2 regions of the Caballeronia sp. S22 genome follow, and region 2 is predicted to be linked to the other one. Evidence: riboswitches for the same ligand, from Rfam matches in the RefSeq annotation. Region 2 holds a riboswitch; the other holds the start of a gene.
The links. Region 2 has a riboswitch for glycine ahead of gcvT (glycine cleavage system aminomethyltransferase GcvT). Riboswitches for the same ligand answer to the same signal wherever they lie in the genome.
Positions count from the first base shown of each region.

Region 1 (9,055 bases), on a different replicon from region 2:
CCCCACAACGCGGTGGCGAGATGTTGATTCGCGCCGAGCAGATTCAACCCCGACGCGATCACCTGAAGAATCACCAGCGCGATGACGACCGGCACCACGCGCCCGAATCCGCCGAACGGATCGACGCGTCCAAGGAAGCACGCCAGCACGGAGATCAGCAGAAACGCCTCGCCATGACCCACGCGCACCGAATTGAACTGCGCCGCCATCACGACGCCCGCAACGCCGCACATCAGTCCGGACAGCATGTAGATGCGCGTGACCGCGCGTGTCGTCGCGATGCCGGAATAGCGCGTCGCTTCGAGATTCGAGCCGATCATGCGGGTGGCGAAGCCGAGCCGCGAGCGCGTCATCACGACATGCCACAGCACCGCGCAGCCGATGAAAATCCACAGCGGAATCGGCACGCCGAGAAACACGCCGTTGCCCATCTCGCGCACGAACGGCGGAAAGCCCGAGATATCGCCGCCGCGCGTGAGGAATTCGCCGAGGCCGCGCAGGAAGATCATCATCGAGAGCGAGACGAGAATCGGGCTCGCGCCGGTTCGCGCGATCACCGCGCCCATCACCCAGCCCGATGCCGCGCCCGTCGCCAGCGCGGCGGCGATGCCGAGCAGGATCGCGAGCGCGCCCGCGTCCGCGCCGCCGTGCGTGTGCAGCACATAGGCCATCGCGAGGCCCGAGATGTTGGCCGTGAACGTCACCGCGAGATTGAAGCCGCCGGAGATCAGCGGCATCAGCATGGCGAGCGTGAAGAAGCCGAGCTCGGGCAACTGGAACGCGACCGATACGAACGTGCTCGCCGTGAAGAAGCGATCGGACGCGAAGCTCATCGCGACGATCACGACGACGAGAAAGCCGAGCAGACCGGCGACATCGGCGGGAACGAGCGGTTGGGACGAGCGCGTTTTCATGACGAAGCCCTGCCGCCTGCCGGCGCGAAACGCGATCCGACGAGCTTCGCGAAGCCGCCGCTCGACAAGGTGATCGCGACGAGAATGATCGCGCCGATGATCATCTTGAACGCATACGGCGAGATGCCGAGCAGATTCAGCCCGTTCGCGGTGATCGCGGTGAGCAGGATGCCGAGGATCGCGCCGAGGATCGTGCCGCGTCCGCCGCCGAGACGCGCGCCGCCCAGAACCACCGCCGCGAGCACATCGAGCTCCCGGCCGTACAGCGCGTTGGGCACCACTTCCTGCACGTAGTGCGCCTGCATCAGTCCCGCGATGCCCGCCATCATGCCGAGCCAGCCGAACGCGATGTAATGCATCGCGCCGATGTTCACGCCCACGCGCCGCGCCGCCTCGGGATTGTCGCCCATCGCGTAGAGCTGGCGTCCCGTGGTCGTGCGGCGCAGCAGGAACCATGTCGCCGCGACCATCGCGACCATCACCGCGACGGGCAGCGCGAGATTCGCCGCGCCGCTCGCGGTATCGAAATGCACGATCGACACGCGATCGACCCACCAGTCCGGCAGATCGTAGATCGACACGCCGCCCGTCAGAAACATGAGGCCGCCGAAGAACACGTTGAACGTGGCGATCGTCACGACGATCGAGACGATCTTGAAGCGATAGATGATGGTCGCGTTGAACGCGCCGAGCAGAAATCCGAAGCACGCCGCGGCGATGAAGCCGAGCGCCCAGTTGCCGCCGCCGAGCCGTATCACGGTCAGCGCGGTCAGATACTGCGCGACCGACGCCCCCACCGCGAACGAAATGTCGATGCCGCCCGCGATCAGCACGACCAGCAATCCCACCGCGAAGATGATGTTGACCGAGCTCTGGTTGAGCAGATCGAACAGGTTCGACAGCGTGAGGAACGTCGATGTCGTGAGGCTCAGCCCGATCATCATCACGGCGATCACGAGGATCAGCAGCGCCTCTATCGAACCGATCCCGAATTTGCGCAGATCAGGCATGGACGTCTCGCTCGATGTGTTCCATGGTCGTCGCGCCCGGCACGTATTCCCCGACGATGCGGCCGTCGCGCATGTGCAAAATGCGATCCGAGTTGAAGTAGACCTCGGGAATTTCGTCGGAGATGAGCAGGATCGCCATGCCGAGCGCCGCCAGCTTGTGGATGATCGCGAAGATGCCCGCGCGCGCGCCCACGTCCACGCCGACAGTCGGTGAATCCAGGATCAGCAGCTTCGGGTTCGTCGCCAGCCATTTGGCGAGCACGATGCGTTGCTGGTTGCCGCCCGATAGCGTCGAGACCGCATCGTCCGGCTCGCCGGTCTTCACCGCGAGTTGCGCGATCCAGTCCGCGATCAGGTCGTTGCGCTTGCGCGAAGAAATAAGATGCGTCGCGTCCAGAAGATGGTCGAGCACCGCGGCGACCGTGTTGTCGCTGATCGATTGCGGCTGCACCAGTCCGAGCGAAAGTCGGTCCTCGGACACATACGCGATGCCTTTGCGGATCGCATCGCGATTCGAGCGCAGCGCGATCTCTCTGCCTTCGATATGCATCGATCCGGCGCGCGGCCGCGTCATGCCGAACAACGACAATGCAAGCTCCGTGCGTCCCGCGCCCAGTCGTCCCGTCATGCCGAGAATTTCGCCTCGGCGGATTTCGAAGGAGATATCGGCGTATTCGCGGCCACGCGACAATGCCCGCACGTCCAGCACGACTGGCGCCGCGGAAAGGTCCGTCTTGCGCACTTCGTAATCGAAGGTGCGGCCCGTCATCAGTTCCGTGAGACGCGTCTGCGTCATCCCTTCGGTCGGGAACGTGCCGACGTACTGACCATCGCGCAGCACGGTCACGCGCGTGCAGACTTCGAGCACTTCCGCGAGCCGGTGACTCACGAACACCACCGCGATGCCGTCCGCCGACAGGCGGCGCACGATCGCGAGCAGCGCCTCGGTCTCGGCGTGGCTCAGGGATGCCGTCGGCTCATCCATGAACACGAGGCGCGCATCGCGCACGAGCGCCCGCGCGATGGCGACGATCTGGCGCTGCGCGATCGACAGCGAACGCACCGACCGGTTCAGATCGATGCCGACGCCGAGCCGCGCGAGAATCCTGCGCGCCGCCTCTTTCATCTTCCCGTAATTGACGAAGCGCGGACGGCCTCCGAGGTTCTGCTCGAACGCGATATTCTCCGCGACGGTCATCTCCGGAAAGAGCGCGAGATCCTGCCAGATGACCTGAATGCCGAGCTCGCGCGCCCGCGCCGGATCGAGACCTTCGATCGACTCGCCGTCCATCAGCATCACCGCGCCCGGCTCCGGCTGATACACGCCGTTGATGATCTTGATGATGGTGCTCTTGCCGCAGCCGTTCTCGCCCGCGAGACACAACACTTCGCCGGGCATGACGTCGAACTTCACGGCCTTCAGCGCCTTCACGCCGCCGAACACCTTGGAAATGTTGTCGAGCGCAAGCAAAGGCGTGCGGTCAGGTTCGGCGGCGGCGGCTTCGCGCATCATGCAACGCTCAGAGGCCCGACTTCGCGAGTTCGTCGACGGTCTTCTCGTTGAGATCGACCAGCTGATCGACGATCAGGTTGTGGCCATCGGGATGCACGACGCCGAGACCCGGAATGTTCGTGCCGTCCTTGATCGGCTGACCTTTCGCGACCATCGTGCCGAGCGTCACGAAGACTTCGCCGGCCTGCGCCGGATTCCACATGTAGCCGCCGGTCAGCACGCCGTCGTGAACGAGACGGCGGCCCTGCCCCGGCGAGAACGGACCGAGCACGAGCACCTTGCCCTTCATCTGCTTTTCCTGGACCGCGCGCGCGGCGCCGATCGGCCCCTGGCTGCCGAACGCGAGAATCGCCCTCAGATTCGGATGCGCGCGCATCAGATCGAGCGCGGTCTTGCGCGATGCATCGACATCTTCCGCGACGCCGTACCGGTCGCCGACGAGCGTCATGCCCGGATAGTTGGCCTTGATGTACGCGATGGCCGCATCGGCCCATGCGTTATGCAACGGCACCGTCAGCGAGCCGACGAACACCGCGTATTCGCCCTTGCCGCCGAGCGCTTCGCCCAGACGCTTCGCGTATGCCTCGCCGAAGCCCTTGACCGACGCGAGCTCGAAGTCCCAGTCGGCGTTCTTCTGCTTGGGCGATTCGTGCGTGATGACCTTGATGCCCGCCGCGCGGGCGCGCTGCAACACGGGTTCGAGCACTTCGGCATCGTTGGGCACGACGCCGATCACATCGACCTTCTGCGCGATGAGATCTTCGATCGCACGCACCTGCAGCGCCGGATCGGCGCTCGTCGGGCCCACCATGAACGCCTTCACGCCGAGTTGCTCGGCGCGCTTCTTGATGCCGGCGTCCATCGCGTTGAACCACGGAATGCCGCCGATCTTCACAACGACACCGATGACCGGCTTGTCGGGCGACGCCGAGGCCATGCCGATTGCCAACGCGAATGCGGCCACGCCTGCACACAACGAGCGAATCATATTCTTGGACATGTCTCCTCCGGAGGACATCCGCACACATCGAGGAGACGCCCAGTTGAGTGATCGGAATTCCAGATGCGCCGGTGTCTGGACGAATGACGCTAAATCCATTCAGCAACCCGGTTCGGCGTATGCTGAATCTATTCAGCAACAGGGTCGACTCGGACAAACCCTAGTTCGGTTCCGTCTTTCGGACAGGCTACCGTCTGGGAAAACACACGCGGTTGGAGCGAAGCCCGATGGTCAGCAATACCCCCGGAAAGAAGTCGACGATCTACGACATCGCGAAGGCGACGGGATCGTCGACGGCCACAGTGAGCATGGTGCTGAACGGCACCTGGACGCGTTATCGCATCAAGGAGGAGACGGCGAACCGGATTCTGGAGAGCGCGCGCACGCTCGGCTACAACGTCAACATGAAGGCGCGCGGGCTGCGGCTGTCGCGATCGGGGCTCGCGGGCATGGTGCTGCCGCACTACCGCAACCGCTTTTTCGCGGGCCTCGCGCAGACTTTCGAGGATCAGGCGCGCAGCCGCGGCCTGTGTCCGATCGTCGTCGGCACGCAGCGCGATCCGGCTGTCGAAGTGAGCGTCACCGAGACGCTGCTGTCACAGCGGGTCGAATTGCTGTTCATCGCCGGCGTGCGCAATCCGGCGCCGCTCAACGCGCTGTGCTCGGCGGCTGGCGTGCCGTCGATCAACGTCGATCTGCCCGGCGACGGCGCGCCGTCGGTCGTGTCGGACAATCGCAGCGGCGCGCGCGCGATCACCGATGTGCTGATCGACAAGCTCATCGCGCGCGGCGAATCTCCGGACGAACTGATTCTGCTCGGCGGCGTGGCAGGCGAATACGCGACCGAGACGCGCATCGCGGGCTTTCGCGATGCGTTCGAAGCACGGCGCATCGCGCCCGCGTCCGATACCGTGGAATGCTGCGGCTACAACGCCGCGTCCGCGAGACGCGCGCTCGCGGTCCGCCACGAGAAGCTCGGGCGGCTGCCATCGGGCTTGCTGATGAACTCGATCACCGCCTTCGAAGGTCTCGTGCAGTTCACATCGACGTTATCACCCGATGCGTGGAAATCGGCGGTCGTCGGCTGCTTCGACTGGGACCCGTTCGCCGCGCATCTGTCCTTCGACGTGACGATGCTGCGTCAGGACGTGCAGACGATCATCTCCGAAGCCTTCGCACTCGCCGATCACTACGATCCCGCCGATCGCTCCGTCGTGCTCGTGCCGACGGGCTTCGGCAAGATGTTCGAGGAAGCCGATCAGACGAAGGAATTCGATCGTTGAGCCTTTAGCCGCCCGCCGCCGCGCGCTCGATCGCGGCGATGTCGATCTTCCTCATCGTCATCATCGCGTCCATCGCGCGTCTCGCGGCTTCGCGATCCGGGCCGCTGAAAATCTCGAGCATCCGTTTCGGCGTGATCTGCCATGAAAAACCCCAGCGATCCTTGCACCAGCCGCACCGACTTTCCTCGCCGCCATTGCCGACGATCGCGTTCCAGTAGCGATCGGTCTCTTCCGCGCTGCCGGTATGCACCATGAAGCTCACCGCTTCGTTCGGCTTGAAGTTCGGGCCGCCGTTCAGTCCGAGGAAGCGCTGGCCGAGCACGGTGAACTCGACGGTCAGTTCCGGCCCCTGCCCCACGCCCGGCTTCGCGGACGCATGGCCCGCGCCGACGCGGCTATCGGGAAAGGTGGCGGCGTAAAACTCCGCCGCTTCACGGGCATTACCGTCGAACCACAGGCAATTGACGAGTTCGGCCATTGCGCGCTCCTTCGGACAGTGAACAGTGCGCCGACGATATCACGCCGGCGTATTCACCCTCACCTGCGACGATGCGCCGACGTGCACGCGCTTCGAAGGTAGGCGCTGCGACACCGTTTCCGCAACGATCTCAGCCGTCGCGGCCGACAACGTCCAGCCGAGATGCCCGTGCCCGGTGTTGTAGAACACGCCCGGACGCTTGCCCTGCCCGACCTTCGGCAGCATGCTCGGCAACATCGGGCGCAGGCCGCTCCACGGAATCACGCGCGCGGTCGATACATCGGGGAAATGACGCCGCGTCCATTCGACGAGCGGCGCGATGCGATCCGCGCGGATATCGCGATTGAAGCCGTTCAGTTCCGCCGTGCCCGCCACGCGGAAACGGTCCGCGCCGAGCCGGCTCGTGACGATTTTCGCGCGGTCGTCGAGCAGGCTGACCCACGGCGCGTGATCACGGCTGCGCGCGTCGTCGAGGCAGACGGTGATCGAATAGCCCTTGACCGGATAGACGTTGAGATGATCGCCCGCCATCGATGCGAACGCCCGGCTGCCGACGCCCGCGCAGATCACGATGCCGTCGAACTGGAGCGCCTGCGTCTCGCCCGCGTGCTCGACGTTGAGCGCGAGCCGCCCCGCCTGTTCGTCGATCGATGTCACCGACGTGTCGTAGCGGAACTCGACGCCGCGCCGCGCGCATGCATCGGCGAGTCCGCGCGTGAACTTGTGGATGTCGCCGGTGGAATCGGACGGCGTGAAGAAGCCGCCATGAAACGCACCGCGCAAGGTCGGCTCGATCGATGCGATCTCTTCCGGCGTGACCGCGTGACGGTCGAGGCCCGCGCCGGTCAGGATCTCGTTGACCTTCGATGCGGCGTCGAACTCCTTGCGGCTCGCGTAGAAATGCAGGATGCCGCGCCGTTCGAGATCGACGTCGATTTTCTCGTCGCGCGCGATGCGAAACAGATGCTCGCGCGCCGCGATCGCAAGGCGCACGGTTTCGGCCGTATTCGCACGATAGTTCGGAATCTGCCGCAGGAACTCGCCCATCCAGCTGTACTTGTGCCAGCCGGGCCGCGGATTCATGAGGAGAGGCGCGTCGCGCGTGAACATCCACTTCAGGCCTTTCAGCACGGTGGCGCGGCTGTTCCACACTTCGGCGTTGCTCGCCGACAGTTGCCCGCCATTGGCGAAGGACGTTTCCATCGCCGCATAGCGATGACGCTCGATGACGGTGACGTGAAAACCACGCTGCGCAAGGGCGTAAGCGGTCGTGACGCCGGTGATCCCGGCGCCGATGATGGCGATTCGTGACATGACATGATCCAGATTGATTGAGCATCGCCGGCCTTGGCCACATGCCGCAGCCGGCACCGATGCCCCATCTGTCCATGTACCTGAGAGTTTCGCCCGCGTGCCACCCGACGTTCACGCCGGCAGCCTGGGCTCCCCTTCGGTGGGCGCGCAAAGGCGCCGCTCTCCAGATGTTCCAGCGCGCACGGTCCTTTTGCCTGAGAGTTTCCGGGGCGGTTGCTCCGTCGGCGTCGTCGCGAGGACGAACTCTTCCGTGACGCTTTGTCGAACGCTTGCACAATACCGGTACGAAATGCGCATGGCAAGCCCCCGTCAGCACGTTGACAGATCGCCGCCCTCGCCCTCAGACTCCGGTCGTCCGTTATTCGCTGCTCAAAAGATGCCGTCTTCCCAGTTGTCCGTCTATTTTTTCGCCCAGGCCGCGGTGATCGTGCTCGCGAGCCAGCTCGTCGGCAGGCTCGCGCAGCGCGTCGGTCAGCCACAAGTCGTCGGCGAGATGATCGCGGGCGTGCTGCTCGGCCCTTCGCTCTTCGGGATGCTGCTGCCGCACTGGCAGCAGGCGCTCTTTCCCAAGGCGACCATGGGCACGCTCTACGTCGCCGCGCAGCTCGGCGTCGGGCTCTACATGTTTCTCGTCGGCACGGAGTTTCGCGCGGACCACTTCCGCGCCCGCGCTAAAAGCGCGATGAGCGTGTCGATCGCGGGCATCGTCGCGCCGTTCGCGCTCGCGTTCGCGCTGACGCCGTGGCTGCACACGATCCCCGGTCTTTTCGCGGAAAAGGTGCGGCTCTACGAGGCGTCGCTCTTTCTCGGCGCGGCGATCGCGATCACCGCGTTTCCGATGCTCGCGCGCATCATCCACGAGCGCGGGCTGACCGGCACGTCGCTCGGCACGCTCGCGCTGACGGCAGGCGCATTCGACGACGCCGCCGCGTGGTGCATCCTCGCGATCGTGCTCGCGAGCTTCGGCGGCTCGTGGATGGGCGCGTATGCAGCGATCGGCGGCGGCGCGGCTTTCGCGCTCTTCATGATCTTCGCCGGCGGCAAGTTGCTGCGCCGGCTCGCGGCCGGATTGAATCCGCACGCGCCGTTGCCCACGAGCGTGCTCGCCACCGTGCTGGCGCTGTTCTCGCTCTGCGCATTCGCAATGGACGCCATCGGCATTCATGCAGTCTTTGGCGGCTTTCTGCTCGGCGTCGCGCTGCCGCGCGGCCCGCTGACGGAAAAGTTGCGCGACATGCTGCAGCCCTTCGTCGTCGTGTTTCTGCTGCCGATGTTCTTCACCTACTCGGGCCTCAACACGCGGCTCGACATGCTGATGGACCCGGCCATCATGCTCGCGGCCGTGGCGATTCTGCTGGCGTCGTTCGGCGGCAAGGGCATCGCATGCTGGGCGGCCGCGCGCGCGAACGGCGAGCCTTCCGGCGACGCGATGGCCATCGGCGCGCTGATGAACGCGCGCGGGCTGATGGAGCTGATCATCATCAACATCGGACTTGCGGCGGGCGTGATCCTGCCCGGACTGTTTTCGATCCTCGTGCTGATG
Region 1 covers NZ_OZ180037.1:226,542-235,596, forward strand. Annotated here, with positions in the region: gene ACEN42_RS24755 (ABC transporter permease) at 1-914, opposite strand, end outside; gene ACEN42_RS24760 (ABC transporter permease) at 911-1,924, opposite strand; gene ACEN42_RS24765 (sugar ABC transporter ATP-binding protein) at 1,917-3,434, opposite strand; gene ACEN42_RS24770 (substrate-binding domain-containing protein) at 3,445-4,437, opposite strand; gene ACEN42_RS24775 (substrate-binding domain-containing protein) at 4,665-5,720, shown strand; gene ACEN42_RS24780 (VOC family protein) at 5,725-6,198, opposite strand; gene ACEN42_RS24785 (D-amino acid dehydrogenase) at 6,238-7,512, opposite strand; glycine riboswitch at 7,578-7,682, opposite strand; glycine riboswitch at 7,685-7,773, opposite strand; gene ACEN42_RS24790 (cation:proton antiporter) at 7,889-9,055, shown strand, end outside.
Region 1: another riboswitch for glycine. It lies ahead of ACEN42_RS24785 (D-amino acid dehydrogenase); the one in region 2 lies ahead of gcvT (glycine cleavage system aminomethyltransferase GcvT).

Region 2 (9,055 bases):
CGCTTTACGACTTCAATATGGAAATACTGATGCAGGACACGCCGATCGTCGAGTCGCAATGGCCTCGGCGTCTGCCGCTCGATCTCGATGCGGAGTTGCATCAGCGGTGTGATCGGATGGCGGTGGCTTACCGGAGATGGCTGGCGGGGATGGGGTTCGGCTGGGGGACGATTCTCGCGGAAGCCGAATGATCGCGCGTCGCGGAGAAGGATTGGCGCGCCCGGCTGGGATCGAACCAGCAACCCCTGCCTTCGGAGGGCAGTACTCTATCCATTGAGCTACGGGCGCATCGGGGAGAGGCCTTGCGTGAGGGAAGCGCCAAAAGACAAACGGCTGCTGCAAGGCCCAACGAATCCGAGAGAATACCTGTTTTCCGTGACTTCGTCCATCGCACGGGGTTGGACGCATCGCGCGAAGCATCACACGATTCGGGTAAACGCCCGCACTGCCGCCACAGCCACCTCGCGCCGACAGTTAAGCGTTCCGTCTATAATCGACCGTGCCTTTCCCCAGGCGCGCCCAAGCGCAATGCGGTAGCTGTCACGCTGTCACTGAACCGACTCACACCAAAAAACGGGAGACGAGACAAGCATGAGCGAAGCACCCCACGGAGCCCCGATCAAGACGCCCGGCCAACTCATCGCCGCGATCATCGCGGGATTCGGCATCCCGGTCGCCATCATCATCCTGCTCGCGGTTTATGTGAACAACTCGACGCGTACCGGCGCGGGCACGGACATCGAGCAGTCGGTGAACGAGCGCATCGCGCCCGCCGCGCAAGTCGATATCCGCGACGCCAACGCGCCGCGCGTCTACAAGTCCGGCGAGGAAGTCTTCAAGGCCGTGTGCTCCGCCTGTCACGCAGCGGGCACCGCTGGCGCACCCAAGTTCGGTGATGCCGGCGCGTGGGCGCCGCGTATCGGTGAAGGCTACGACACGCTCCTGCACAACGCGCTCAATGGCAAGGGCGCGATGCCCGCACGCGGCGGCACCAGCCCCGACGATTACAGCGACTTCGAAATCGCGCGCGCGGTCGTCTATATGGCCAACGGCAGCGGCGGCAAGCTGGCGGAACCGGCGCAACCCGCATCGGGCGCGGCGGCGAGCGCGGGCGCATCGGGGGCGGCAGCGGCATCGGGCGCAGCGGCTCCGGCAGGCGCGAGCGCGAATGAGAACGCGCAGGCGGCGGCAGCCGTCGCAGCACTGGCATCGGTGCCGCAGGCTGCAGCACCGGCAGCGGGTGGCCAAAGCGCCGATGCGGCTCAAGCCGGCAAGGCGCTCTATGAGCAAGTCTGCCAGGCATGTCACGCGGCTGGCGTGCTCAACGCGCCGAAGTTCGGCGACAAGGCCGCATGGGCGCCGCGCCTGAAAGAGCCGATGGACACCGTCTACAACTACGCATTGCACGGCAAAGGCGCGATGCCGCCGAAGGGCGGATCGAACGCACCGGATGCGGACGTGAAGGCCGCCGTCGATTACATGGTGAACGCGGCGAAGTAACGATCGCGCGTGCAATGAGAAAACCCTGCGTCGGTTCAAGCGGCGCAGGGTTTTTCATTTTGAAGCGCGAAGAAAGCGAAAGCGTCAGGTCTTCTGCAACATCGCCTTGAGCATCGCCATCCGATCTTTTGGCGACAACGGCTTCTCCTCGGCCGTCGGCGGCGGTGCGTCGTCGAGCAGCATCTCGGGGATGAAGCGCGACGGCTCGCACACCACCGTCTCCCGCGCGCGCTTTCTCTTCTTGCACCAGTTCAGATGCAGACTGCGCTGCGCCCGCGTGATCGCGACGTACATCAGCCGGCGCTCTTCCTCGATACGCGAATCGTCGACGGGCGCGTCATCGTCCGAGCTGCCGCGATGCGGCATGATCCCTTCTTCTACGCCCACCAGAAACACGTGCGGATACTCCAGTCCCTTCGACGCATGCACCGTCGAGAGCCGCACCGCATCCGGATCTTCTTCCTTGCCTTCGAGCATCGACATCAGCGCGACGGTCTGGATCAGGCCGAGCAGGTTCTTACCTTCATCGGCGAAACCGTCGGCGGTGTCGTAGCCGGTCTGCTCCGCGCCCGGCGCGGCTTCCGGCTTCGTGCCCTTGCGCTTCAACCATTCGAGAAACTCGAGCACGTTCTGCCACTTCGATTGCGCCTGCCGTTCGTCGTAGGCATCGTAGAGATACGACTCGTAGTGGATGGCTTCCATCATGTCGTCGAGCACTTCGGTCGCCGGATCGCGCGCCGCACGGTCCGACAGCCGGCGAATCCATTCGCAGAACGTGCGCAGCGGCTCGACCTGCCGCGCCGACAGACGCGCCTCGATGCCGCCCATGAACACCGCCTCGAACAGCGACACCTTCGCGGCGCCCGCGAACGCGCCGAGCGCTTCGAGCGTGGTATTGCCGACGCCGCGCCGCGGAGTCGTGATCGCGCGGATGAACGCGGGATCGTCGTCGGGATTGGCGATCAGACGCAGATACGCGATGAGATCCTTGATCTCCGCCTTGTCGAAGAACGACTGCCCGCCCGACAGCACATAAGGAATGCGCTCGCGGCGCAGCACCTGCTCGAAGATGCGCGCCTGAAAGTTGCCGCGATAAAGAATGGCGTAATCGCGAAACTGCGTGCGCCGCTCGAACTTGTGCGCCGACAGCCGGAACACCACGGACTCGGCCTCGTGCTCTTCGTCGTTGCAGCCGGTGACGGTGATCGTGTCGCCCATGCCGTGCTCGGACCACAGCTTCTTCTCGAACAGCTTCGGATTGTTCGCGATGACGTTGTTCGCCGCCGTCAAAATGCGCACCGTCGAGCGATAGTTCTGCTCCAGCTTGACGACGTGCAGCTTCGGGAAATCCTTGCCGAGCTGCGCGAGGTTTTCGAGCGTCGCGCCGCGCCAGCCGTAGATGGCCTGATCGTCGTCGCCGACAGCCGTGAACGCCGCACGCGGGCCGGCGAGCTGCTTCAGCAATTCGTATTGACAGGCGTTGGTGTCCTGATATTCGTCGATCAGCAGATAACGCAGGCGGTTCTGCCACTTGTCGCGCACCTGCTCGTTCTCGGCGAAAAGCTGCGCGGGACGCAGGATCAGATCGTCGAAATCAAGCGCCTGATACGCGTGCAGCGTCGCCGCGTAGCTGCGAAAGACGATCGCCGCCTGATGCTCGTCCTCGTTATTCGCGAGCACGGACGCCTGATCCGGCGAGACCATCGCGTTCTTCCATAGCGAGATGATCGACTGGATCTTGCGAATCAGGCCCTTGTCGGTCGTGCCGAGTTGTTCCTGCACCATGCCGAAGCAGTCGTCCGAATCCATGATCGAGAACTGCGGTTTCAGTCCGACATGTTCCGCTTCCTGCCGCATGATCTGCACGCCGAGCGAGTGGAAGGTGCAGATCGTCAATTGATTGACGGGAATCTTGCGGCCTTCCTTGCCGGGCGTGGTGAGCGTCTTGCCTTCGAGCAGCTTCGCGGTGCGCTCGCGCATTTCGAGCGCGGCCTTGTTCGTGAAAGTGAGCGCGGCGATGTGCTTCGGCTCGAAGCCGCGTCCTTCGATCAGATGCGCGATCTTCTGCGTGATCACGCGCGTCTTGCCGCTGCCCGCGCCGGCGAGCACGAGACAGGGACCATCGAGATAGCGCACGGCTTCGCTTTGCGCGGCGTTCAGACCAGCGGACATCGTTTTGGACTTTTGGAGTTCGGGCGCGCTTAGCTGAAAACCTGCGCGCGGAGGAGAGCGCGATGTTAACACGATAGCGGCGGCGCGGTTCCGGCCCCTGTTCGTGCCACAATAACCGATCGAATTCACGACAGGACGATGCCCGCATGAGCACAGCACTGAAAGTCGGCGTGATGGGCTACGGCCTCGCCGGCGCGACGTTTCACGCGCCCGTCATCGAGCACTGCGGACGGGCGGAAGTCACGGCCATCGCGACGAGCCAGGCCGAACGCGCGGCCGCGGATTATCCGAACGCGCAGATCGTCGCGGACTTCGATGCGCTGCTCGCCGTCGACGGCCTCGAATGCGTCGTCGTCGCGACGCCGAACGACACACACTTCGATCTCGCGCATCGCGCGTTGTCGGCGGGTAAGCATGTGGTCGTCGACAAGCCGGTCACGCTTTCCGCGCGCGATGCCCGCACGCTCGCCGATCTCGCGCAGCAGAAAGGGCTCGTGTTCGCGCCGTTCCACAATCGCCGCTGGGACGGCGATTTCATGACGGTGCGCGCGCTCGTCGAAAGCGGGCGGCTCGGGCGCATCACGCATTACGAATCGCATTTCGACCGTTTTCGTCCGAAAGTGCCGCAGCGCTGGCGCGAGGAAGCGGAGCGCGGCGGCGGCCTGCTGTTCGATCTGGGTCCGCATCTGATCGATCAGGCGCTGACGCTCTTCGGCGCGCCGCAGACGGTGACGGCGTTCGTGAAGGCGCATCGCGATCACGCGCACGCGCCGGATTACGTGCATCTCGTGCTCGGTTACGAGGACAAGGAAGTGATCCTGCACGCGAGCGCGCTCGCGGCGCTGGAGCCGCCGCGTTTCGCGATCCACGGCACGCGCGGCAGTTACGTGAAGAACGGGCTCGACACGCAGGAAGATCAGTTGCGTTCGGGTATGCGGCCGGGCAATGCGGAGTTTGCGAAGAATCCGCCGGGCGTGCTGCGCGAAGTCGATGGCGATCACGATCTGCGTCATGAATTCGCCACGAAGGATGGCGCGTATGTCGAGTTTTATCGCGCGCTGGCGGCGTCGATTCAGGACGGCAAGCCTTTTCCGGTTTCGCCGCAGGACGCGGTCGATACGATGACGATTATTGAGCTGGCGATTCAGAGTGATAGGGAAGGGCGGAGTGTGCCGTTCGCACGGGGAGAGTAATCCGACGTCGAGCAACGCGTGGAACTGGTGGCGGCACCGAGACGCCGCTTAAATTATTTGCCGTTTCCAATGTTTCAATGCGCGTTGACAGTGGTTTATTTCTTATTTTTAACAAGATAATCCATGAACTCGATGACGCTGCTAGTATCCAGACACGCACGCATTAACGTCTGGAGCAAGCGTCATTGAATCTTCCAAAATCCGCTACCTCGGAATGGCTCAGCGAAGTGATCGACATGACGATCACAGCAAGTGGAAACGAGCTCCGGATAAAGCGCATCGAACGAGAAGCGCGAGCGCTCCTCCAGAAAAATGCGGGCCAGCCGGAAATGTGCTGGCTTGTACTCTCGTTCATCGCGTTCTTGCAAGGAAATCGTGGCGACTGCATTCGTTGCGTCGAAGCAGCCAACGCGCTGGCAAACCGCGACGTGACGATACTGGGTAACGCGGCGACGCTTATGTGCGACCTCGGGGAACCTGAACTTGGCGCGAAATACGCTCGCCAATTTGCAGCTTTAAGTCACAGTGATCCGAGATTGGCGATCAACGCCGCCCGTGCGCTTTATGGCGTTCTTCTTTTTGAAGAAGCAGCGGACGTAATGTGCGTTCGGAATGCCGAGTCTTTGCTCAGCCAAGACGATGGTTTCCTCCGCGATTTAAGTGACACGATCACTTTGTTTCAAACCGCCGGCGTTCATGCTGAACTTCGCCAAGCCCTATTGGAATCGGCGACATCGATCGTGCGCGCAACAGGTTGCGAAATCAGACGGGCGCGTCCTGTTCGATATTTCGAATGCACGATGAGATACGAACTGTTCGTTGAAGAGTCGGCCAGTCAGTGTGCCAGCGTGAACTTCGCAATCGCTGAAGGCCTCGTCGAGCAATTCGAAGAAGCATATCCGGAGTTGATCACTTTTGTTTGCCGCCCGCTTGGATCATTCACGCCGCGCGGTATCTCTATTGAAATTTAACGATGAGCATTGACGTTGCAGATTTAATTGGTTTGGCGCAGCAATTATCTGCGGGCGACAGCGAGTGTGAGTGGCGATCGGGGGCGTCGCGCGCCTATTACGCTGCATATCACAAGGCACTCCTGGTTGCGGATAAGTGCCTACCACCCAATCCCTTTTTAGCCGGAGAACATCAGCGCCTGGCGGATCGGTACATTGCGGAAGGAAAAAAGGGCAAAGCGCTTGCATATGTGCTGATAGACCTCAAAAAGGTGCGAACGCTTGCTGATTACCATCTCACAGAATCGTTTCGTCAGCACGATGCAACAGATCTGGTGGCCAATTGCATTGCGTTCTTGCCGAGAGCGGATGAATTTGCGACTCGACAAACTAACGGCACATCCGCGGCAGTCTGAACACAGTTCAGCCAACGCCTCCACCGTCCATCAGACGCGCCCGAATCCGTTTGACAACCCCAATTCGGTCGCGTAAATTCTGCCGCACGCGTCGGGAGAGCGCGTGGTTTCGTTCATGCAGCGAAGACCGCGCCGCCGAAGGGGCACACCCGCAAACTCTCAGGCAAAAGGACCGACTGCGTCGAGGAATTCGTTTCCTCGCACTCTGGAGAGCGGCAGCGGCTTCAGCATGAAGCCAGTTGCCCACCGAAGGGGCGCGCGATGAACCATCAGTCACGCTGATGGTTCGCGCAATCTCTCAGGTACCGAGGACAGAGGGGTCACGCATCGCAACCGCTTCGCGGCATGCGCCTTGCGCGCTGCATCAGGCAGCACGAAGGCGCATCCGGCCAGGCGAAATGTGCGCTGCGTGGCCTTTTTTGTTTCGCGAACCGAGGCCCCGATGACCGAACTTCAACACACGCCCCTGCACGCCGCCCACCTCGCGCTCAACGCGCGCATGGTCGATTTCGGCGGCTGGGACATGCCCGTCAACTACGGTTCGCAGATCGACGAGCATCGCGCGGTGCGCACCGACGCCGGCATGTTCGACGTGTCGCATATGCGCGTCGTCGATTTCGAGGGCGACGCCGTCCGCGAATTCTTCAAGCACGCAATCGCCAATAACGTCGACAAGCTCACGACGCCGGGCAAGGCGCTCTACTCGTGCCTGCTCAACGGCAACGGCGGCGTGATCGATGACCTGATCGTCTACTACTTCTCCGAAACGAATTTCCGCGTCGTCGTGAACGCCGGCACGGCGGAGAAGGACATCGCCTGGTTCGGGCAGTTGAACGCCGAAGGCAAATTCAATCTTTCGATCACACCGCGCCGCGATCTCGCGATCATCGCCGTGCAAGGCCCGAACGCGCGCGAAAAGACCTGGCAAGTGCTGCCGGACACGCGCACGCAAACTCAGGACATCAAGCCGTTCAACGCGGCCGTTTTCCCGTCGACGCAATATGGCGAGTTGATGCTCGCGCGCACCGGCTACACCGGCGAGGACGGTTTCGAGATCGTCGTTCCGGCGACGCAGGTCGAGGCGTTGTGGAACGCGCTCGCCGCCGCGGGCGTGAAGCCCGCAGGCCTCGGCGCGCGTGACACGCTGCGCCTCGAAGCCGGCATGAATCTGTACGGCCAGGACATGGACGAGAACGTCTCGCCGCTCGACGCAGGCCTCGCGTGGACCGTCGATCTGAAAACGGAACGCGATTTCGTCGGCCGCAACGCGCTCGAAGCGAACGGCTCGAAGGCGAATTTCGTCGGGCTCGTGCTGATCAAGGAAAACGGCAAGGCGGGCGGCGTGCTACGCGCGCATCAGAAAGTCGTCACGCAACACGGCGACGGCGAGATCACGAGCGGCACTTTTTCGCCGTCGATGCAGGAATCCATCGCGTTCGCGCGCGTGCCGACAGGCGTTGCCGTCGGGGACACGGTGCAGGTCGTCATCCGCGACAAGCAACTTCCGGCGCGCGTGGTAAAACTTCCGTTCGTGCGCAACGGCCGAGTGTTGGTCGAGCTTTCATAACGCCGTCGCGCCCGTTCCCTCCGATCAAGAAACTCACGAAAGAACCACGCAAGGAGCATCCAATGAGCATCCCGGCCGATCTGAAATACACCGAATCGCACGAATGGGTCCGCACCGAATCCGATGGCACGCTGACCATCGGCATCACCGATCACGCGCAGGAAGCGCTCGGTGACATCGTGTTCGTCGAACTGCCCGCGGCGGGCAAGACCGTTACGGCGGGCGATGCGATCGCCGTCATCGAATCGGTGAAGGCGGCATCCGACATTTACGCGCCGGTTTCGGGCGAGATCGTCGAATCGAACGACGCGCTCACCTCGGCGCCCGATCAGGTGAACGGCGCGCCGTACGAAAGCTGGCTCTTCAAGATCAAGCCGGCGGGCGACGCCGGTCTGGACAAGCTGCTCGACGCCGAAGGCTACGGCAAGTCGATTGGCGAATAACTCATCTCAATGACGATTGCGGCTCGACGGAGAGCCGCAATCGCAGGACAAAACATGAAGCTCGAACACCCGGATCGCCTGATGAACCGCACCTCCCTGTCACTCGCCGCGCTCGAATGCCACGACGCATTCGCCGAGCGGCACATCGGCCCCGATGACGCGGACCAGCGCGCAATGCTCGATGCGCTCGGTTTCGCGTCGCGCGCGGCCTTCATCGACGCGGTGATTCCTGAATCGATCCGCCGCAAGGAAACGCTGCCGCTCGGCGCGTTCACGCAGCCGAAAAGCGAGGCGGAAGCGCTCGCGTCGCTGCGCAAGCTGGCGGACGAGAATCTGGTGTTTCGAACCTGGATCGGACAGGGTTACTACGGCACGCACACGCCGGCGGTGATCCTGCGCAACGTGCTCGAAAATCCGGCGTGGTACACGGCTTACACGCCGTATCAGCCGGAGATTTCGCAAGGCCGTCTCGAAGCGCTGCTCAATTTCCAGCAGATGGTGATGGACCTGACGGGCCTCGCGATGGCGAACGCCTCGCTGCTCGACGAAGCCACCGCCGCAGCCGAAGCGATGACGCTCCTGCAACGCGTCGGAAAGCCGAAATCGAACGTGTTCTACGTCGCCGATGACGTGCTGCCGCAGACCATCGAAGTGGTGCAGACGCGCGCGAAGCCCGCGGGCATCGAAGTGAAGGTCGGTCCGGCCGCGGATGCCGCGAGCGCGAACGCGTTCGGCGTGCTGCTGCAATATCCCGGCGCGAATGGCGATGTGCGCGACTATCGCGCGCTCGCGGAAGCAATCCATGCTGCGGGCG
Region 2 covers NZ_OZ180035.1:216,550-225,604, forward strand. Annotated here, with positions in the region: gene ACEN42_RS00980 (Rieske 2Fe-2S domain-containing protein) at 1-191, shown strand, start outside; tRNA gene ACEN42_RS00985 (tRNA-Arg) at 213-288, opposite strand; gene ACEN42_RS00990 (cytochrome c5 family protein) at 592-1,500, shown strand; gene ACEN42_RS00995 (UvrD-helicase domain-containing protein) at 1,585-3,672, opposite strand; gene ACEN42_RS01000 (oxidoreductase) at 3,819-4,865, shown strand; gene ACEN42_RS01005 (hypothetical protein) at 5,051-5,836, shown strand; gene ACEN42_RS01010 (hypothetical protein) at 5,839-6,231, shown strand; glycine riboswitch at 6,314-6,417, shown strand; glycine riboswitch at 6,427-6,556, shown strand; gene gcvT (glycine cleavage system aminomethyltransferase GcvT) at 6,674-7,798, shown strand; gene gcvH (glycine cleavage system protein GcvH) at 7,861-8,241, shown strand; gene gcvP (aminomethyl-transferring glycine dehydrogenase) at 8,296-9,055, shown strand, end outside.